DNA from 2 places in the Streptomyces sp. CA-106110 genome. Region 2 is predicted to be linked to the other one. Evidence: predicted binding sites of a transcription regulator. Region 2 holds the regulator's gene; the other holds the start of a gene.
What was found. Region 2 encodes HspR, which represses chaperone genes until heat shock. Its sites were predicted from a motif close to TTGAGNNNNNNNNNCTCAA; they were not measured.
Positions count from the first base shown of each region.

Region 1 (11,094 bases), 1.4 Mb from region 2:
GCCGAGATGTACTCGTCGACGACGCTCTGCGCGCCGTTGACGAAGTCGCCGAACTGCGCCTCCCACATCACGAGCGCGTCGGGGCGGGCCAGCGAGTAGCCGTACTCGAAGCCCATGACCGCGTACTCGGACAGCAGGGAGTCGTAGACGTTGTAGCGCGCCTGGTCTTCCGACAGGTACTGCAGCGGGGTGTAGTCCTCGCCCGTCTCGCGGTCGATCAGCACCGCGTGGCGCTGGCCGAAGGTGCCGCGGCGGGAGTCCTGGCCGGAGAGGCGGACCGGCGTGCCATCGAGGAGCAGCGAGCCGATGGCCAGGGTCTCGCCCATGCCCCAGTCGATCGTGCCGTCCTCGACCATGGCCGCCCGGCGCTGCAGCTGCGGCAGCAGGCGTGGGTGGACGGTGAAGTAGTCGGGGATGTTGACCTGGGACTCGGCGATCCGCTTGACGACCTCGGCGGACACGGCCGTGTCGACCGCCACCGGGAAGCCGTCCTGCGGCTCCGGCGTCGCGGCCGAAACCGGCTGCGACGTGGCCTCGCGGACCTCGGTGAAGACCTTCTCCAGCTGGCCCTGGTAGTCCTGCAGCGCCTGCTCGGCCTCCTCCAGCGTGATGTCGCCCCGGCCGATCAGCGACTCGGTGTACAGCTTGCGCACCGAGCGCTTCTTGTCGATCAGGTCGTACATCAGCGGCTGGGTGAAGGCCGGGTTGTCCGACTCGTTGTGACCGCGACGGCGGTAGCAGATGAGGTCGATCACCACGTCCTTGTTGAACGCCTGGCGGAACTCGAAGGCCAGACGCGCGACGCGCACGACCGCCTCGGGGTCGTCGCCGTTCACGTGGAAGATCGGGGCCTCGATCATGCGGGCCACGTCCGTCGCGTACATGGAGGAACGCGAGGACTCGGGGGCCGCGGTGAAGCCGACCTGGTTGTTGATGACGATGTGGACCGTGCCGCCCGTGCGGTAGCCCCGCAGCTGCGACATGTTCAGGGTCTCGGCCACCACGCCCTGGCCCGCGAAGGCCGCGTCGCCGTGGATCGCCACCGGCAGGACCGTGAAGTCCGTACCGCCCTTGTTGATGATGTCCTGCTTGGCCCGGGTGATGCCCTCGATGACCGGGTCGACCGTCTCCAGGTGGGACGGGTTGGCGGCGAGGGAGACCTTGATCTGCTCGCCGTCGAGACCGGTGAAGGTGCCCTCGGCGCCCAGGTGGTACTTCACGTCGCCGGAGCCGTGCATCGACTTCGGGTCGAGGTTGCCCTCGAACTCGCGGAAGATCTGCGCGTAGGACTTGCCGACGATGTTCGCGAGCACGTTCAAACGGCCGCGGTGGGCCATGCCGATGACGACCTCGTCCAGACGGGACTCGGCCGCGCTGTCGATCACCGCGTCGAGCAGCGGGATGACCGATTCGCCGCCCTCCAGGGAGAAGCGCTTCTGGCCGACGTACTTGGTCTGCAGGAAGGTCTCGAAGGCCTCCGCCGCGTTCAGCCGGCGCAGGATGCGCAGCTGCTCCTCGCGCTCCGGCTTGGTGTGCGGGCGCTCCACGCGGTCCTGGATCCACTTGCGCTGCTTGGGGTCCTGGATGTGCATGTACTCGATGCCGGTGGTGCGGCAGTACGAGTCGCGCAGCACGCCGAGGATGTCGCGCAGCTTCATCATCGACTTGCCGGCGAAGCCGCCGACGGCGAACTCGCGCTCCAGGTCCCACAGGGTGAGGCCGTGCTCGACGATGTCCAGGTCGGGGTGCTTGCGCTGGCGGTACTCCAGCGGGTCGGTGTCGGCCATGACGTGGCCGCGGACCCGGTAGGAGTGGATCAACTCGAAGACGCGGGCGGCCTTGGTGACGTCGTCGTCGTGCGAGGCGTCGATGTCCTTGAGCCAGCGGACCGGCTCGTAGGGGATGCGCAGGGCCTCGAAGATCTCGTCGTAGAAGCCGTTCTCGCCGAGCAGGAGGTTGGCGACGACGCGCAGGAACTCGCCGGAGGCGGCGCCCTGGATCACCCGGTGGTCGTAGGTCGACGTGAGCGTCATGACCTTGGAGATGCCGAGCTTGTTCAGGGTGTCCTGGGAGGTGCCCTGGAACTCCGCCGGGTAGTCCATCGAGCCGACGCCCATGATCACCGACTGGCCGGGCATCAGGCGCGGGACCGAGTGGACGGTGCCGAGGCCGCCGGGGTTGGTGAGGGAGACCGTCACGCCGGTGAAGTCGTCCATCGTCAGCTTGCCGTCGCGGGCGCGGCGGACGATGTCCTCGTAGCCCTGCCAGAACTCGAAGAAGTTGAGCGTCTCGGCCTTCTTGATCGCCGCGACGACGAGCTGGCGGTCACCGTTCGGCTTCACCAGGTCGATGGCGAGGCCGAGGTTGACGTGCTCAGGCTTGACCAGGGTCGGCTTGCCGTCCTTCTCCGCGAAGGACCAGTTCATCGACGGCATGGCCTTGATGGCCTGGACCATCGCGTAGCCGATCAGGTGCGTGAAGGAGATCTTCCCGCCCCGGGCGCGCTTGAGGTGGTTGTTGATGACGATGCGGTTGTCGAAGAGCAGCTTCACCGGCACCGCGCGCACGGACGTGGCCGTGGGCAGCTCCAGCGAGGCGTTCATGTTCTTCACGACGGCGGCTGAGGGGCCGCGCAGGGTCACCAGCTCAGGACCCTGGGGCGCCTCGGCCACAGCCTCGTCCTTCTTGGGCTGTGCGGGCGCCGCGGCGGGCTTGGCAGCTGCGGGTGCGGCGACGGGCTTCGCGGCGGGCGCGGCCTTCGCCGGGGCAGGCGCGGGGGCCGGCTGCGCAGGAGCGGCCGGGGCCGGCGGCGCGGCCGGAGCCGTGGGAGCGGCAGCCTGGGCGGCGGGCGCGGCCTGGGCCGACACGGTGGTCTCCGCGGCCCCCGCGGCCGCGGTACCGGCCGCGGAGGCAGGGGCTCCCGGCTTGTAGTCGGCGAAGAAGTCCCACCAGGCACGGTCTACCGAATTCGGGTCCTGGAGGTACTGCTGATAGATCTCGTCGACGAGCCACTCGTTCGGACCGAACGCGGCCGCGGGGTTCTTCCCGGCTTGGTCGTCGGTGGAGATGCTCGAGTTACTGGGGGACTGTGGCGACACGGCGGCAACCGCCCTCTTCCGCTTCACAAGGTGATTGGACAGCGGGAATAAAGGCTACGCCTCCCCGACCGCGAAGGTCAGGTCAGGCCGGTTCATCGTCGTGTAAGTCACACCGGAAAGCGTGTTTCGGGGCTGGAAATGGCGGGAAACAACGGGGGTTCCGGTTCTCGGCGGGTACGGCGGACCCGGCCCGGCGCGGAGGATGCGCGGGCCTCTGCCTGATCACACGTGTCCGTCAGCGGGGACCTGTATGGATCTTGTGGCTCCGCTTTGAACTTTACGTCAACCGGACGCGGATGGCTCTCCCGGAAGGGTGACCTGGATCCGGCAGCCGCGGGGGGATTCGGCCACCCCGATCCGGCCGCCGTGCAGCTCGACCGCCCAGCGGGCGATCGCCAGGCCGAGGCCCGTGCCGCCGTCGCTGCCCGGCCCGTGCGGCCGGTTCACCGCTCCGCGGTTGAAGCGCTCGAAGACCCGGTGCCACTCCGACTTGGGGATGCCGGGACCCTCGTCCAGGACCTCGAGCTCCAGCGACTCCGGGTGCGTCCCGCGCCGCGCCTTCACGGTCACGCGCCCGTGCGGCGGGCTGTGCTTGACCGCGTTGTCGATCAAGTTGGCCACGACCTGGTGGATGCGCTCGGGGTCCGCGTGCGCGGTGAGCTCCGGCGGGGTCACGTCCAGATGCAGATGGACATCGGTACGGGTGTGGGTTCCGGAGCCCGAGGCGATGCCCGCGCGGGCGGAGGACACCATCTGGGCCTCCTTGAGGACGCCCGAGAGGTACGGCCACACCTCGAAGCGGCGCTTCTTCAGCGGAACCACGCCGTTGTCCAGGCGGGAGAGGTCCAGCAGGGTCTCCACCAGGCGCCCGAGCCGTTCCGTCTGCTTCAGCGCCGTGCGCATCGTCTCCGGGTCGGCGGCCGATATCCCGTCGACGATGTTCTCCAGCACCGCGCGCAGTCCCGCGATGGGCGTGCGCAGCTCGTGCGAGACATTCGCCACGAGTTCCTTGCGCTGTCGGTCCTGGGCTTCGAGCTCGTCGGCCATCAGGTTGATCGTGTGGGCCAGGTCGCCCAGCTCGTCCCGGCGTGTGTCACGCACCCGGCGGGTGTAGTCGCCGTGCGAGATGGACCGGGCCACCGTGTTCATCTCGTCGAGCGGAGCGGTGAGCGAGTGGGCCACGAACTGCGTGATCAGCAGGGTGGCGATCATCGAGAACACCGTGATGAAGCGGAGCTCGGTCTCGGTGCGCACCGCGATCAGCAGCAGACCTGTGGTGATCAGCACCGAGATGACGACCAGTGCGCCCAGCTTGGTCTTGACCGAGAACGGGCGAACGCCGCCCCAGGGCTCCCCGGGGCCTCTCCGTGGCGACGGCTCGCCGCTCATGGCGTCGGGGTCTCCAGCGCGTAGCCGACGCCATGCACGGTACGGATGCGTTCCGCGCCGATCTTCCGCCGCAGGGCCTTGATGTGGCTGTCCACGGTGCGGGTGCCGGAGGCGTCGGCCCAGTCCCAGACCTCCGCGAGCAGCTGCTCGCGGGACAGGACCGCGCGCGGGGTGTTCGCCAGGCACACGAGCAGGTCGAACTCGGTGGGCGTGAGGTGGACGTCCTCACTGCGCACCCGGACCCGGCGCTGTGCGTGGTCGATCTCCAGTTCACCGAGGCGCAGGATGCCGGTGCGCGGGGTGGCGGCGGCCAGTGCGGCCCGCTCGACCCGGCGCAGCAGCACATGCACGCGCGCCGCCAGCTCCCGCATCGAGAACGGCTTGGTCATGTAGTCGTCGGCGCCGACGCCGAGCCCGACCAGCATGTCCGTCTCGTCGTCGCGCGCGGTGAGCATCAACACCGGTACCGGGCGCTGTGCCTGCACGCGGCGGCAGACCTCCAGGCCGTCGAAGCCCGGCAGCATGATGTCGAGAATCAGCAGGTCGGGCTGCCAGGCCTCGGCCGTGTCGACCGCTGCCGGGCCGTCGCCGGCCGTTTGCACGAGGAATCCCTCGGCGCGCAGGCGGGCGGCGATGGCGTCGACGATCGTCTGGTCGTCCTCGACCACCAGAACCCGCCGCTGCGCGCCCGGGGTCGCCGTCGTGCCGTTGTGTGCGGTGTGTGTCTGCTCCATCGCCCGCCCCTGGGGTTGCTTTCCGGAATCCGTGGGGTGATCCCATGACTGCGTTTGACGCTTGAATGATCCGCGTCAGGGATGCAGCGTACGGGGAGTTACCGCCGGTCGGCTATCCAGGTCTGACAGCAAGATGCACGACGTCCGGAACGCCCCGGGCAACCGGGACCTCTTCGGTACGGACCTGCTGGAACCCGGCATTCCAGAGGGTTCCTTCAAATTCCGGAGAGGGTTGCGCCGACCATACAGCGAGTACTCCTCCGGGCCTCAACAGGCGTGCGCAGCTTGCCAGTCCTGCCCTCGAGTACAGGGTTTCGTTGTCGTCGGTGACGGTCCAGCCGGGCCCGTTGTCGATGTCGAGGCACAGTGCGTCGTACGTGTCCGATGTCTCATTGACGTATGCGACGAGATCCGTTGCGAGGAGGCGGGTGCGCGGGTCGGCCAGCGCGTCCGCGGTCAGGGCGGACAGTGGGCCGTCGCGGTGCCAGTCGATGACGGCCTGGTCCCGTTCGACGACCGTGATCCCTCCCCAGCGGGTGTCCGCCGCGGCGTGCGCGAGCGAGAAGCCGACGCCGAGTCCGCCGATCAGCACGTGGGGCCGGGGGCGGTGGTCCAGGGCGTCGCGGGCGGCGTCGACGAGCAGCCGCTCCGAGCGCCCGTCGGAGGTGTCCATCAGGAAGCAGCCGTTGGCGATGATCTGCAGCAGTCCGCCCTGGCGCCGCAGCACCACCTCGCCGTAGGGGCCCGAGCGGCGGTCGAGCACTTCTGGGGCGTCGTAGGTGTCGTACGGATGAGCCATGGGTCACATTCTGGTGACGCGATCTGCTGCTGACGACCGATTTTGGTCGGGCGGGTACGCCCTTCCCCGGCTCGGTGCGCCGGACCCGGCGCGCTCAGCGTCGTGACCTGGCCCGACCGCCGTTAGGGCGCGAACATCCGTTCGCGCGGTTGGGCCGGACGCGCGAGGCGTCTGAGAAGTTGCTTTGAAATCGGGACGGTGGTGGCGTCGGTCATAGACAGCGACCCCTGCGACGCCAAGGGTGGTGCGTGACGGAAGGAGCGCCGCGCCTTGGAACGCACGGTCTCGGCGGCTGACGCCACGTTCACGGCCCCGGGGACGGGCGCGCCATTCCTTGACGGCATGCCGCGCCAGCGCACGGCATCCCAGCCGGCCCTTCCGGCCCTCTGCCCGCCCGCGCCGAAGGCGGGCCCGCGTCCCTGGCTGCTCCTGCCGAACCCCGTGGCCACCCCCTTCACCTTCGGGTACGCCGCCGTCCTCGCCGTCACCTCGCTCTTCGCCGCGTACGCCGACCCGGCCCTGGTGCACACCCTGTACCAGCAGTCCAGCACCGACGTCGCCCATCTGGTGCGGACCCCGGTGCCGGTGCTCATCGCCAGCGCGCTGTGGATCGCGGGCGGGATCACCTCTTCGTACACGCTGGTCTTCCTGTTCGTGCTGACCGCGCTCGAGCGGCGGATAGGAGGACGGCGCACGGTCGTCGTCTTCCTGCTCGGGCACGTCCTCGCGACCCTGGCCACCGAGCTCCCGGTCGGTCTGTGGGTACTGGTCGGCGAACTGCCCGACAGCTCCCTGCACCGCCTCGACTACGGCATCAGCTTCGGCGTGGCGGCGAGCCTCGGCGCACTGACCGGCCTGCTGCGGCCATGGCTGCGCTGGGCGGTGCTCATCGTGTTCGGCGGCATACTGCTCCAGGACCTCGTCGCGTTCACGGACCCCCTGAGCAACTGGGGCCATCTGATGTCCCTGGCCATCGGGATCGCCATGTGGCCGCTGGTGCGGCGGTGGCGGAAGAGGCCCCAGGAGGCCGCCCCCGCCCGGTAGCCGCTCCCGCCGGTCCGGCGGTTCGGCGGTTCGGTCAGCGCTCCGGCGGTGTCCACACGTAGGGCGTTGTCGTGGTCACCGCCCGGAAGCCCAGACGGCGCAGGATCGGGGCGCTGTCGTCGGAGGCGTCCACCTGGAGGTAGCGGACGCCGCGTTCCGCCGCGAGGGCGGCACGCACCGCGACCAGCGCCCGGTAGATCCCCTTGCCCCGCCACCGGGCCAGCGTCGAGCCGCCCCACAGGCTCGCGAACTCGGTCCCCTCGCGGAACACCAGCCAGGCCGCCGAGACGACCTCCCCGTCCGCCTCGGCCACATGAACCGCGATCTCGTCCGGCGCGGCGGCCACCCGGCCGGTCAGGTCGTCCGCGAGCCAGCCGCAGTCCTCCCCCCAGACGGCCGATTCCATGGCGGCGATGCGGCGCATGTCCGCCTCGGCCGTGACGCGGCGCAGCGTGACGCCCTCCGGGAGGACCGGGTGCCGTACCGCCAGGTCCGCGGTGCGCCCGATGACCACCGTCTCCTGGTCCTCGGGCACGAAGCCGGCGGCGCGCAGCCGGTCCACGAGGTCGGCCGGGGTGTCGTGCCCGCGCGTCTTCCACTCCACCGCCTCGCCGCGGGCGGCGAAGTAGTCGCGCTGCCGGACGATCAGCCGGTCGAGTTCGGCCCCGTACACCCCGAGGTCGCGAGGCCCGCTGACGAGCCCACGGAACTGACCGACGATCCGCAGCAGCGGGCCGTCGTACTCGTGGGCGACTCCTGCGGGAGGGCTCGGCGGGGCACCGCGCATCTGGTCGTCGTAGGCGGCGAGAAGGATCTCCGATTCTGTCATGAGCAGACCGTACGGCGGGCGGCGGAGGGCGGGGCGACTGCCGGACGGTCGAGCTGCCCGGCGGTGCGCGGGCACGACGGCCGTTCGGCCGGGAAGCGTTGCGCTCCCGAGGGCGTTGGGACGACATCGGCACCGCTTCCCACCCGGCCTGACGTGCCGTCAACGGAGGTGGCAGGCCTGATCGCTCAGAGCGAACGTCCCCTGGGGAACAATCGAATCCTCCTGGACATTGAGTCCGTGTAGCTCAACTTGACTGCCGAAGGGGAGATCATGGCTGCTGAGTCCACGGCGTTCACACCGCTTGCTTTGCCCGTGCTGCCGCTCGACGGCGAGGTCGTGCTGCCCGGCATGGTGGTTCCGCTGGACCTGAGTGATTCCGAGGTGCGCGCTGCGGTCGAGGCCGCCCAGGCCGCCGCCCGGTCGGAGCCCGGAAAGCCCAGGGTTCTGCTGGTTCCTCGCATTGACGGGACGTACGCGGGCACGGGTGTGCTCGGCACGGTCGAGCAGGTCGGCCGGCTGGCCGACGGCGACCCGGGCGCCCTGATCCGCGGCCGCGGCCGTGTGCAGATCGGCGCCGGGACCACCGGGCCGGGTGCGGCGCTGTGGGTCGAGGGCACGAGGATCGACGAGACCGTTCCCGACCCCCTGCCCGGCCAGGTCGCCGAACTGGTCAAGGAGTACAAGGCCCTCGCCACCAGCTGGCTGAAGAAGCGCGGTGCCTGGCAGGTCGTGGACCGTGTCCAGGCGATCGACGACGTCTCCGCGCTCGCCGACAACTCCGGCTACTCGCCGTTCCTGACCACCGAACAGAAGGTGACGCTGCTGGAGACCGCCGACCCGGTGGCCCGGCTCAAGCTCGCCACTGAGCAACTGCGCGAGCACCTCGCCGAGCAGGACGTCGCCGAGTCCATCGCCAAGGACGTCCAGGAGGGCGTCGACAAGCAGCAGCGCGAGTTCCTGCTGCGCCGTCAGCTGGAGGCCGTCCGCAAGGAGCTGCGCGAGCTGAACGGCGACGCGAAGGAGGGCGAGGAGTCCGACGACTACCGGGCCCGGGTCGAGGCCGCCGACCTGCCGGAGAAGGTCCGCGAGGCCGCGCTCAAGGAGGTCGACAAGCTGGAGCGGTCCAGCGACCAGTCGCCCGAGGGGTCGTGGATCCGCACCTGGCTGGACACGGTGCTGGAGCTGCCGTGGAACGAGCGCGCCGAGGACGCATACGACATCCTCGGCGCCAAGGCCGTCCTGGACGCCGAGCACTCGGGCCTCGAGGACGTGAAGGAGCGGATCACCGAGTACCTGGCGGTGCGCAAGCGGCGCGCCGACCGCGGCCTGGGGGTCGTGGGCGGGCGGCGCGGAGGTGCCGTTCTCGCCCTGGTCGGGCCGCCCGGTGTGGGCAAGACGAGCCTCGGCGAGTCGGTGGCGCACGCCATGGGCCGCAAGTTCGTGCGGGTCGCGCTCGGCGGTGTACGCGACGAGGCCGAGATCCGCGGTCACCGGCGTACCTATGTCGGCGCCCTGCCCGGCCGTATCGTCCGCGCCATCAAGGAGGCCGGCTCGATGAACCCGGTCGTCCTGCTCGACGAGATCGACAAGGTGGGCTCCGACTTCCGGGGCGACCCGGCGGCCGCCCTGCTGGAGGTCCTCGACCCGGCCCAGAACCACACCTTTCGCGACCACTACCTCGAGGTCGAACTCGACCTGTCCGACGTCGTGTTCCTCGCGACGGCGAACGTCCTCGAAGCCATCCCGGAGGCCCTGCTCGACCGTATGGAGCTGGTCCGCCTCGACGGCTACACCGAGGACGAGAAGGTCGTCATCGCCCGCGACCACCTGCTCCCGCGCCAGCTGGAGCGGGCGGGCCTGAACAAGGACGAGGTCGCGCTCGACGAGGGCGCGCTGCGCAAGCTCGCCGGCGAGTACACCCGGGAGGCGGGCGTACGGAACCTGGAGCGGTCGATCGCGCGGCTGCTGCGCAAGGTCGCGGCCCAGCACGAACTGGGCGAGAAGGAGCTGCCCTTCACCGTCCGCGACGAGGATCTGCGCGGCCTGATCGGGCGTCCGCACCACGTGCCCGAGTCCGCCCAGGACCCGGCCGAGCGGCGCACGGCGGTCCCCGGCGTGGCGACCGGTCTCGCGGTCACCGGCGCCGGCGGTGACGTCCTCTACGTGGAGGCGTCGCTGGCCGATCCGGAGACGGGCGCGGCAGGCCTGACGCTGACCGGCAAGCTCGGCGACGTGATGAAGGAGTCGGCGCAGATCGCGCTGAGCTTCCTGCGCTCACACGGCGCCGAACTGGAGCTGCCGGTCGGCGACCTGAAGGACCGGGGTGTACACATCCACTTCCCGGCGGGCGCGGTCGCCAAGGACGGACCGAGCGCGGGCGTCACGATGACGACCGCACTCGCCTCGCTGCTGTCCGGCCGCCTGGTGCGTACGGACGTGGCGATGACGGGCGAGGTCTCGCTCACCGGCCGTGTCCTGCCCATCGGAGGGGTGAAGCAGAAGCTGCTCGCCGCTCACCGGGCGGGTGTGAAGACCGTCATCATCCCGAAGCGCAACGAGCCCGACCTGGACGACGTGCCGGCGGAGGTGCTGGACAAGCTCGACGTCCACGCCGTCACCGACGTCCGCCAGGTCCTCGAACTGGCGCTCGCGCCGGCCACGAACGACGCGGCGCCCGAGGTTCCCGTGGCGGCGTGACGGACGTCGCGGGATGAAAGAAGGCCCGGGCTCCGTGAGGGAGGCCCGGGCCTTCCCGTGCGACCGCTCAGGGGACGTCGGCCGTCGGCGAGTGCCCGCACTCTGTCGAGTGCGCTGGTGCCTTGTGGGTCCGGGGATCGCTCCCCGGGCCCCGGCCGGGGGTCTGTGGCGCTAGCCGTTGGCGAGTGCCTGGACCCTGTCGAGGGCGCCGTTGAACTTGTCGTGGTCCCCGACCGTCGGTCCGGACGACGTGTACTGCCACATCGTGTAGTACGCCCAGCCGGCCGGCAGCGTGCCCGGGTCGGCGGCATAGCGGGCGATCCATAGCGGGTCGGCCGAGGCGAAGCCGCCGTAGTTGCCGGTGCACTGGGTCCACCAGCTGGTGGCCGTGTAGATCACGGCGTTCCGGCCGGTACGGGCCCGGTAGGTGTTCAGGAAGTCGGCGATCCAGCTGACCATCGCGCTCGCCGACTTGCCGTAGCAGGCCGCCCCGTACGGGTTCCA
Region 1 covers NZ_JBNJNB010000001.1:4,526,041-4,537,134, reverse strand. Annotated here, with positions in the region: gene ACQEXA_RS20855 (multifunctional oxoglutarate decarboxylase/oxoglutarate dehydrogenase thiamine pyrophosphate-binding subunit/dihydrolipoyllysine-residue succinyltransferase subunit) at 1-3,098, opposite strand, end outside; gene ACQEXA_RS20850 (HAMP domain-containing sensor histidine kinase) at 3,381-4,487, opposite strand; gene ACQEXA_RS20845 (response regulator transcription factor) at 4,484-5,221, opposite strand; gene ACQEXA_RS20840 (spermidine synthase) at 5,334-6,020, opposite strand; gene ACQEXA_RS20835 (rhomboid-like protein) at 6,291-7,064, shown strand; gene ACQEXA_RS20830 (GNAT family N-acetyltransferase) at 7,099-7,893, opposite strand; gene lon (endopeptidase La) at 8,164-10,590, shown strand; gene ACQEXA_RS20820 (lysozyme) at 10,762-11,094, opposite strand, start outside.
Region 1: the regulator HspR is predicted to act here: its motif matches at 8,123-8,141, upstream of lon (endopeptidase La).

Region 2 (11,094 bases):
GTCACGCTGAGCTTCATGGAGGCGGTGGACGGCGCGACGGTACCGCTGCGCATGTCCTCGCAGGCGCCGTGCAAGGCCTGTTCGGGAACCGGCGACAAGAACGGCACACCGCGTGTGTGCCCGACCTGCGTCGGCACCGGCCAGGTGGCGCGCGGCTCCGGCGGCGGCTTCTCGCTGACCGACCCCTGCCCGGACTGCAAGGGCCGCGGACTCATCGCCGAGCACCCCTGCCTGGAGTGCAAGGGCAGCGGCCGGGCGAAGTCGTCCCGGACGATGCAGGTCCGCATCCCGGCGGGCGTCACGGACGGGCAGCGCATCCGGCTGCGCGGCAAGGGCGGTCCCGGCGAGCGGGGCGGCCCGGCCGGCGATCTGTACGTCGTCGTGCACGTGGACGCGCACCCCGTCTTCGGCCGCAAGGGCGACAACCTGACGGTGACCGTGCCCGTGACGTTCGCGGAGGCGGCGCTCGGCGCCGACATCCGGGTGCCCACCCTCGGCGGGCCCCCGGTGACGCTGAAGCTGCCCCCGGGCACGCCCAACGGGCGCACCATGCGTGCCCGTGGCAAGGGCGCGGTCCGCAAGGACGGCACCCGCGGCGATCTGCTGGTCACCGTCGAGGTGAGTGTCCCGAAGGACCTGTCGGGGAAAGCTCGTGACGCGCTTGAGGCGTATCGCGAGGCGACCGCGGGCGAGGATCCGCGGGCGGAGCTGTTCCAGGCGGCGAAGGGAGCATGACGAGATGGACGGCCGTCGACGCAACCCGTACGAACTGACCGAGGACAGCCCGGTCTACGTCATCTCGGTGGCGGCCCAGCTCTCCGGACTGCACCCGCAGACGCTGCGCCAGTACGACCGCCTGGGACTCGTGTCCCCCGGCCGCACGGCCGGCCGGGGCCGGCGCTACTCGGCCCGCGACATCGAACTGCTCCGTCAGGTGCAGCAGTTGTCGCAGGACGAGGGCATCAACCTGGCCGGCATCAAGCGCATCATCGAACTGGAGAACCAGGTCATCGCGCTCCAGGCCCGCGTCGCCGAGCTCCAGTCCGCGCTGGACGGCGCGGCGGCGACGATGCGCCAGCGCGAGGCCGCGGTACACGCCTCGTACCGCCGTGACCTGGTGCCGTACCAGGAGGTGCAGCAGACCAGCGCGCTGGTGGTGTGGCGGCCCAAGCGGCAGCAGCAGACCGACTGAGGTCATACCGAAGGGGCGGCACCGGAACTCTTCCGGTGCCGCCCCTTCGCGTGCGGCAAGGGCCAGAAGCCGGAGCCAGGAGCCGGTCCCGGATGCCGTAGGCCGAGGTCCTCACGGCCTTCCCGGCTTCCGTTTCGATCGCGCGGCAGTGGTCCGTCTTCTTCGATATGCCCGGAAACGTGCCGTTGATGGCGAACTGCCGCATGCGGCCCGGAGGATGCGCGGTTCGACTCCTCCTGGCGCACGGCGACTGCGGCAGGCGGTGACTCGGCCGACGGAACGTGAGGTAGATCACGTTTGCAGTGAGGTGGTGAACCACACTCCGTGGTCAACAAGTTGACGGTTCGTCGGTTTCCGGATCCCCGCAGGTGGCGGGCGAAATCTTCATCACACGGAGGTTTGGGAACCGTCCTCGCACCGTTATGCCTTGGTCTTCACTTGACTTCCACCCGAGTGCTGTTGCCATCTCGTTAACCGGTAGTTCTTGACGTTGCATACCGTCCCCGCGTTGGCTTTCAGCCACCTGGGTCGCAACGCTGCTCCCACGCCCGGAAGGCTTCTGATGTGAACGCTCGTACCACCCGTAGGACCGCTGTGCGTCGTACCGCGATAGCTCTGGCCGCCGCGGCGTCGGCCATCTCGCTCGCCGCATGCGGCGTCATCGACGGAGTCGGCGGGGGCAGCAGCTCCGCGAGCCCCAAGAAGGGCAACGACATCACAGTGGGTCTCCTTCTGCCCGAGAAGGAGAACCCCCGGTACGACAAGTTCGACTACCCCATCATCGAGAAGCAGGTCCGTTCCCTTACCGACGACAAGGGCAAGGTCGTCTACGAGAACGCCGACGCGGACGCGGCCAAGCAGAACCAGCAGCTCGACCAGATGATCGCCGACAAGGTGGACGTGCTCCTGGTGGACGCGGTGGACGCCAAGGCCATCGCTCCCGGTGTGCAGAAGGCGAAGGACGCGGGCATTCCGGTCATCGCCTACGACCGGCTCGCGCAGGGCCCGATCGACGCGTACATCTCCTTCGACAACGAGCTGGTCGGCCAGGTGCAGGGGCGCGCCCTCGTCGACAAGTTGGGCTCCAACGCCTCCAGCAGCACGATCGTCATGATGAACGGCTCGCCCACCGACCCGAACGCCGCGCAGTTCAAGGCGGGTGCGCTGAGCGAGCTCAAGGACAAGGTGAAGATCCCCAAGGCGGGGGAGTTCGACACCAAGGACTGGAAGCCGGAGAACGCCAAGGCGAACATGCAGGCGGCGATCCGGGCCATCGGGCTGAGCAACATCACCGGTGTCTACTCCGCGAACGACGGCATGGCGGGCGCCATCATCGACGCGCTGAAGGAGGCCGGCGCCACCAAGATCCCGCCGGTGACCGGACAGGACGCGGCGCTGGACGCGGTGCAGCGGATCCTTTCGGGCGAGCAGTACATGAGTGTGTACAAGTCGTACCCCGAAGAGGCCAACAACGCCGCGGAGATGGCGGTGTCCAAGGTCCAGGGCCGCTCGATCGAGTTCGACGCGCTGACCCGCGACAAGGTCGACAGCCCGACGCAGAAGCAGATCCCGTCGATGCTGGTGCCGGTGGTCGCGCTCACCAAGGGCAACATCAAGGACACGGTGCTCCAGGACAGCATCTACACCGTCCAGGAGATCTGCACCCCCAAGTACAAGACGTACTGCGACGCCAACGGCATCAAGTGACCCACGCGGTGGGCGGGCGACGGCGCCCGTCCACCGGCGGTCCGGGCGTTCTCACATCGCCCGGGTGAACTCCACCGCCGCTGCCGGCGGTCCTCCCGCCGTCCCTTCGGCCACCCACCACGCGTCGGTCAACGTGTGAACGTCGAACATGTCTGCCATGCCCGGACGCCGAGTGCCTCACTCGGCGCGCCGATTTCCCGGTGGTTTCCGGAAGCGCACACGATCGTGCGCCGCGGCGCCTGCCGCGACTCCGTCAGCTTGCTGCAGTGAAAGTTCCTGAGGCCCGGATGATCAGGGATACATCAGGTCATTCCTGGGTGCTCCGGTGAGGGACCTGTGTTGCGGAGGCGGGCGGCTCCGCGCATAGTTGCGCTGCGAAGGCGTTCGGACACGGTGCAAACGGCCGTGTCCGGACGCGCGCGAGGACGTCGCTGGTGAGCTGAGCAGCTCAGGACGCCGGAGCCAGGAGTCGGAGCCAGGGGTGGAAGATGGCCGGGGATGGGACGGAGACGCATCCGCACGGCGCTGACCGGCTCTGCGGGGCCGGCAACCGCGTGTACTCCCGGGCCGTACGCCGGGGCCGGTTGCCCCGCGCGGACGCCGAGCCGGTGCCCTGCCTGCTGGAACTCGCGCTGCTGCACCCGGACCCCGACGACATGGACTGGCTGGTGCCGACCTCCCCGCAGGAGGTCATGACCCGGCTGCTGCGCGGCGTGTACGAGGAGGTCGGCGCGAGTCAGGCGCGGCTCGGGACCGCGGTGGCCGCGGTCGAGTGGTACGGAGGGCTCGGCGGCCGCGAACAGGGTCCCGGGGAGGGCGTGGCGATCAGGGTCCTGGACGGGCTGTCGCGGATCCGCGCCGCCATGGACGAGGCGACGGAGCAGTGCGCGTCCGAGGTGCTGACGGTGCAGCCGGGCGGTATCCGCCGCGAGGACGAGCTCTCCGAGGGCCTGCACCGGGCCATGGAGATGCGCCGCAGGGGCGTGCGCATGCGCGACCTGTACACGCATGTCGCCCGGCACGGCCAGGGCCTGCACAACTACATGGAGCTGATGGGTGACGCGGCCGAGGCGCGCACCCTCGACGAGGTGCCCGAGCGCCTGATCCTCTTCGACCGCAAGGTCGCCTTCATCCCGGCGAACGCGGACCGCACGATCGCGCTCGAACTGCGCCATCCGGCGCTGGTCGACTACCTGATGACCGTCTTCGAGCGCCTGTGGCGCCTCGCGATCCCGCTCACCTCGCCGCTCCCCGAGACGGGCATCGACGGCATCACCCACCGGGAGCGCTCGATCGCGGCGCTGCTCGCGGAGGGCCACCAGGACGCCGTGGTCGCCGAGCGCCTGGGCATCAGTGTCCGTACCTGCCGCGCGCACATCGCCCGGCTCTCGGAGACCCTGGGAGCGGCAAGCCGGACGCAGCTCGGGGTCCGTATCGCCCAGGCGGGCCTGGACGGCCCCGTGCGCGCGACGGAGCTGCTCCCGGCCACCGCTCCCGCCGTTCCGGGATCCCCGGCCGATCTGTGAGCGATACGGGGTGCGCCGGGCGCCCGCTGCCGACTGCGGCGGCGATGCCTCCTTGCGGGGATCCCCAGGGTGACTCGAGAAGCAGAGTGACCCACGGGGGCGCGTGGCCGACCGAGTTGCGTCGTAGTGCCGTATCGACACCGCCGTGAGGCCGATCTGCCCGTCCTGGTTCGAGGCGTTGGGTGATGGCAAGGCCGCACTGCGCTCTCTGGTCGAGGCGTTGTGCCCCGTGCGGCCGCCAAGGCCGAACCGGCCACGCTCGGCAGCGACTTCGACATCCATGGCTCAGGGCCGGAGCCGGAGCCGCGGGCTCCCGATTCCGCGTCGGCCCCCCGGATCGGTGTGGTTCGGCCCTGGCGGCCCCGCGATCCGTCGCGCGGGCGCGGCCGCGTCACTGCGCCCGGTCGTCGCCCGGTTCGTCCCGGCTCAGGATCCCCGACTGCGCTATGAGGTAGCCGAGTTGGGCCCTGCTGCCGCTGCCCAGGACTGTGGCCAGCTTGGCTATGTGAGCGCGGCAGGTGCGCACGTTCATGCCCAGCCGGCGGGCGATGGCCTCGTCGACGTGGCCCTCCACGAGGAGTTTCGCGATGGAGTGCTGGATGTTCGTGATGCCGCCGGCGGCGGTTTCGTAGGGGGCGCCCGCACTCAGCGGGACCGCCCGGTCCCACATGAACTCGAACACCTTGATCAGATAGCGGACGAGTCCCGGCTGCCGCAGCTCCAGCGCGACCTGCTGGTCGTCCCGGGTGGGGATGAAGGCCACGGTCTCGTCGCAGATGATGAGGCGTTCGACCAGTTCGTCGATGGTGCGGTACTCCACCTTGCCGGCGGCCAGCTGGGCGACGTACGCCAGCTTCTCCGGGTTGTGCCTGGCCGTGTGCTGGTACAGGGTCCGGATCCGCACCCCGCGGTCGACCAGCGGCCGGTCGCGTTCCAGCCCGCGCAGCAGGCTGCGTTCGGTGTAGCGGTCGCTGGGCTGGATCGTGAGCACCTCGGTCTGGCACTGTGAAGTGGCCAGGTTGAGCGCCGCGTTGATGCGTTCGCCGCCCTCCAGGACGGTGAGGGAGTCGCCGGCGGAGCCCCTGTGCGCGCTCAGGGCCATGAACGGCTGGAACGCGTCGGCGAGTTCGATCGACTGCCGTCGGCGGTCACTGATCTCGCGCTCTATGGGATTGAGACGCTGAGCCAGGGCCACCGACGCGGGGACGGGGCGCAGCCAGTCCGAGTCGTCGGGGTCGGGGTGGAGAAGCGCGAACTCCATGAGGCAGGGAGCCGGCTCCACCTCGGCGCGGGCGATCCGTCCCGTGCGGAGGGCAATCGCGTAGAGGCGACCCCCTTCCTCGCACATCTCGGTCACTGGATGGGGATGTGCAACTTCAGTCCGATTCGTTGCCAAATCTCCACCCCCCAGGGTCCTGAACATGCAGGAACATGATGCATCGATTATGTGGCCACCATGTGCCCGAATGAGCCATCGTCGTACCGGACGGGGGAAGAGGGGACCTTCACGTGAGGACGAGGCCGACTATGGGTAAGAAAATGCTTCGCTCGGTGCTTGCCGTCGCCTTCACCGCCGTTGTGGCCTTGGGCGCGCTGAGCGGCCTCACCGGCGAGAAGGGTGACAGTCGAGCTGACACCAGCTGGCCGGCGGTGGTCAAGTCCACTGCACACGTCAACGACACCAGCTGGCCCGTGATGCCCGCGGACGGCCGTGTGAGGGGCTGACGTGACCAATCCTCCCGACGACCGCTCGTTCCGGCGGGAAATGGCCACCGCCTACCGTTCCGGCTGGCACTTCATCGACCTGGTCACAGCGATTCCCCACAGTGGCGACTCGTTGATGGTGACGGTGTTCGGAGAACCTGTGGTCGTCACCCGGGACGATGAAGAGGACGTGCGGGCATACCGTCTTCTGCGGCGGCCTCGGGGGGCGCCACAGCCGGTGCGGTGTGCCATACGGTACGGAATGATCTTTGTGAACCTCGACCGGGGTGACCACCGGCTGGCCGAGCCGGACACTCCGGAAGTGAGGGCCATCTCAGCCACCCCCCGCAGTGCCTGACGCGATTCCCCCGTCGTAACAGATCGCTCAGGTGCTTCCCCCCGCAGCGGCGTCACCGTGACCTGAACACGGTGACGCCGCTGCAGTTTTCCGGGACATCTCCGGATATCCACCGAAGCCATAGATGGCCGGAATCAGCCGCGCCCCGACGCCCGGGTCAGGGTGATCTCGATCACCACTCGTGAAGGGTTGGGCGACGGCACCCGTCCGTAGCGCTCGGCGTAGCGCCGCTCCGCGTCGGCGATCCGCTCCGGGTCCGCCGAGATCCGGGCGCGGCCCTCCAGCGTCGCCCAGCGCCGTCCGTCCACCTGGCAGACCGCGACCTGCGCCCCGTCCGGGCCCGCGGCCGCCACGTGCCCCACCTTCGCGCTCGCCTTGTTGGTGATCACCCGCGCCAGCCCCGCCTCGGGGTCGTAGGTCACTCCGACCGGAACGACGTGCGGGCTGCCGTCCGGGCGCAGGGTGGTCAGCGTGCACAGGTGCCGCTCCCGCCAGAACCTGAGGTACGAGGTGCCGGGCGCGCCCGGGTCTACGGAGTACGTGGCCATGGTTCGGAACTTAGTGGGTGTCCCTCCCGTTCACCGCCTTGAGTGGAATAGACTCAACTTTGTGCAGGTTGCTTCAGTCACACTGGAAGACCTGAAAGACCTGGAAGAGAACGTCTGAGCGCGGCCGACGCAAGGAGGAGAAGGCGAACGTGGACGCGGAGCTGACCAACAGGAGCCGGGACGCGATCAATGCGGCCAGTAACCGGGCCGTGTCCGAGGGCCACCCGGACCTCACCCCCGCCCATCTGCTCCTCGCGCTGCTCGAGGGGCAGGACAACGAGAACATCATCGACCTGCTGGCCGCCGTGGACGCCGACCAGGCCTCCGTGCGGGCCGGTGCGGAGCGCGTGCTCGCCGGTCTGCCCAGCGTGACCGGCTCGACCGTCGCGCCGCCCCAGCCCAACCGCGAGCTGCTGGCCGTGATCGCCGATGCGACCCAGCGCGCCAAGGACCTCGGTGATGACTACCTTTCCACCGAGCACCTGCTCATCGGCATCGCCGCGAAGGGCGGCGCCGCCGGGGACGTACTGTTCCGGCAGGGAGCGAACGCCAAGAAGCTCCTGGACGCATTCCAGAAGACCAGGGGAGGACGCCGGGTGATGACCCCGGACCCGGAGGGTCAGTACAAGGCGCTCGAGAAGTTCGGCACCGACTTCACCGCCGCCGCGCGCGACGGCAAGCTGGACCCGGTCATCGGCCGGGACCAGGAGATCCGCCGCGTGGTGCAGGTGCTCTCCCGCCGCACGAAGAACAACCCGGTGCTGATCGGTGAGCCCGGCGTCGGCAAGACCGCCGTCGTGGAGGGGCTCGCCCAGCGGATCGTGAAGGGCGACGTGCCCGAGTCCCTGAAGGACAAGCGGCTGGTCGCGCTGGACCTCGGCGCCATGGTCGCGGGTGCCAAGTACCGCGGCGAGTTCGAGGAGCGCCTGAAGACGGTCCTCGCCGAGATCAAGGACTCCGACGGCCAGATCATCACCTTCATCGACGAACTGCACACCGTCGTGGGCACCGGCGCCGGCGGCGACTCCGCCATGGACGCCGGCAACATGCTCAAGCCGATGCTGGCCCGCGGTGAGCTGCGCATGGTCGGTGCCACGACCCTGGACGAGTACCGCGAGCGGATCGAGAAGGACCCCGCGCTGGAGCGGCGCTTCCAGCAGGTGCTGGTCGCCGAGCCGACCGTCGAGGACACCATCGCGATCCTGCGCGGGCTCAAGGGCCGGTACGAGGCGCACCACAAGGTGCAGATCGCGGACAGCGCGCTGGTCGCGGCCGCCACCCTCTCGGACCGGTACATCACCTCCCGTTTCCTGCCCGACAAGGCCATCGACCTGGTCGACGAGTCGGCCTCGCGGCTGCGTATGGAGATCGACTCGTCCCCAGTCGAGATCGACGAGCTCCAGCGCGCCGTGGACCGGCTGCGCATGGAGGACCTGGCCCTGAGCAAGGAGACCGACCAGGCCTCCAAGGAGCGGCTGGAGAAGCTGCGCCGCGACCTCGCCGACAAGGAGGAGGAGCTGCGCGGCCTGACCGCCCGCTGGGAGAAGGAGAAGCAGTCCCTCAACCGCGTCGGTGAGCTGAAGGAGAAGCTCGACGAGCTGCGCGGCCAGGCCGAACGCGCCCAGCGCGACGGCGACTTCGACAGCGCGTCCAAGCTGCTGTACGGCGAGATCCCGGCCGTCGAGAAGGAGCTGGAGGCGGCCTCGGAGGCCGAGGAGGAGGCGTCCAAGGGCACGATGGTCAAGGACGAGGTCGGCCCCGACGACATCGCGGACGTCGTGGCCTCCTGGACCGGTATCCCTGCCGGACGGCTCCTCGAGGGCGAGACGCAGAAGCTGCTGCGCATGGAGGACGAGATCGGCAAGCGGCTCATCGGCCAGGGCGAGGCCGTGCGCGCGGTGTCCGACGCCGTGCGCCGCAGCCGGGCCGGTATCGCCGACCCGGACCGCCCGACCGGCTCGTTCCTCTTCCTCGGCCCCACCGGTGTCGGCAAGACCGAACTGGCCAAGGCGCTGGCCGACTTCCTCTTCGACGACGAGCGGGCGATGGTACGCATCGACATGTCGGAGTACGGCGAGAAGCACAGCGTCGCCCGGCTGGTCGGCGCGCCCCCCGGGTACGTCGGCTACGGGGAGGGCGGACAGCTCACCGAGGCCGTGCGCCGGCGCCCGTACAGCGTGGTGCTGCTGGACGAGGTGGAGAAGGCCCACCCCGAGGTCTTCGACATCCTTCTCCAGGTGCTGGACGACGGCCGTCTGACGGACGGTCAGGGCCGCACAGTCGACTTCCGCAACACCATCCTGGTGCTGACCTCCAACCTCGGCAGCCAGTTCCTGGTGGACCCGCTGACCAGCGAGGAGGAGAAGAAGGAGCAGGTCCTCGAGGTGGTCCGGGCCTCCTTCAAGCCCGAGTTCCTCAACCGGCTCGACGACTTCGTGGTCTTCTCGGCGCTGTCGAAGGCCGAGCTGAGCCGGATCGCGCAGCTCCAGCTCGACCGCCTGGCCAAGCGCCTGGCCGAGCGGCGCCTGACGCTGGAGATCACGCCCGAGGCGCTGGCCTGGCTGGCGGACGAGGGCAACGACCCGGCGTACGGCGCCCGCCCGCTGCGCCGCCTGGTCCAGACGGCCATCGGCGACCGGCTGGCCAAGGAGATCCTGGCCGGCGAGATCAAGGACGGCGACACGGTCCGGGTGGACACCTTCGGTGACGGGCTGATCGTGGGCCAGGCGTCCGGCAAGACGCTCTGAGCGCGGGCGCCGGTCCCCGGCGCGGGCCTGTGGACGGACGAGGGCGGTGCCTCCGACCTCGTCCATCCGCCGCGATCTCCCATCTCGCCGACGTGGGGCAAGGCGTCGTGAACGGGTCGTCCCGGTCCTCCGTGTACGCGTACACGGAGGATGACCACAGCGGACACACCGTCGCGAAAGCCGCGCACAGTCGCCGACGGATCGTGCGGACATGCTCCGCCTCCACGCCGCCGGGCGGCGGCGAGCGGCCGGATCCTGTCCGCCCCCGGCGGACACACCGTGCCCGGGGTTGCCACCCCCCTCCCCGCATGGGGGAGGATGGCGGAATCCGTACGAAGGGAAGAACACGGTGAGCATCGACCCGTCCTCGATTCCGAACTTCGGGGGCCAGCCCGAGCCGCAGCCGCAAGGACCGGCGGGCCCCGTGGTTCCGGATCAGGACCTCGTGAAGCAGCTCCTGGACCAGATGGAGCTCAAGCACCTCGTCGACGAAGAGGGAGACCTCGTCGCGCCGTGGGAGCAGTTCCGGACGTACTTCATGTTCCGCGGCGAGGCCGACCAGCAGGTCTTCTCGGTACGCACGTTCTACGACCGGCCGCACAAGATCGATGAGAAGCCGCAGTTGCTGGAGTCCATCGACGACTGGAACCGGCGCACCCTGTGGCCCAAGGTCTACACCCACACGCACGACGACGGCACCGTCCGCCTCATCGGTGAGGCGCAGATGCTGATCGGCACGGGCGTCAGCCTCGAGCACTTCGTCTCGTCGACCGTCAGCTGGGTGCGGGCCGCCATCGAGTTCGACCGGTGGCTCGTCGAGCAGCTCGGTCTCGCGGAGGACGTCGACGACTCGGAGAAGCCCGAGGACGACGAGGAGTAGATCCGGCCGGCAGACCAGACCCGGCTAGAGGGGCGACCGGGCCAGCACCACGACATACGCCCCATAGATGAACGAGAGCCCGGCCAGGGCGCTCGCCACCACGGTGGCGTGCCACGGCCGGGCTCTCGCCGTCCGCACCAGTGCCCGCGCCACCACGATCAGCAGCGGGAACGCCGGCAGCAGGAAACGCGGCTTGCACTCGAAGAACCCGGAACCGCCGAGCGCGACGACCAGCAGCACGCCGCTGTAGACGACCAGTGGCAGCGGGGCCCGGTCGGCGAGGAGCAGCGCGAACAGCACCGTGCTCACGGCGACGATCGCCAGCGCCATCGGGAAGAGCACACGGCTGCCGTGCAGCATCATGTGCTCGGCGAACCGCAGCGATCCCTGGCCGAAGTCGAAGCGCGACCCCCACAATCGCTGCACGGTGAA
Region 2 covers NZ_JBNJNB010000001.1:5,943,255-5,954,348, reverse strand. Annotated here, with positions in the region: gene dnaJ (molecular chaperone DnaJ) at 1-735, shown strand, start outside; gene ACQEXA_RS27415 (heat shock protein transcriptional repressor HspR) at 740-1,192, shown strand; gene ACQEXA_RS27410 (sugar ABC transporter substrate-binding protein) at 1,757-2,899, shown strand; gene ACQEXA_RS27405 (LuxR C-terminal-related transcriptional regulator) at 3,388-4,425, shown strand; gene ACQEXA_RS27400 (helix-turn-helix transcriptional regulator) at 4,817-5,848, opposite strand; gene ACQEXA_RS27395 (hypothetical protein) at 5,953-6,150, shown strand; gene ACQEXA_RS27390 ((2Fe-2S)-binding protein) at 6,191-6,487, shown strand; gene ACQEXA_RS27385 (pyridoxamine 5'-phosphate oxidase family protein) at 6,622-7,035, opposite strand; gene clpB (ATP-dependent chaperone ClpB) at 7,185-9,782, shown strand; gene ACQEXA_RS27375 (YbjN domain-containing protein) at 10,132-10,662, shown strand; gene ACQEXA_RS27370 (mannosyltransferase family protein) at 10,687-11,094, opposite strand, start outside.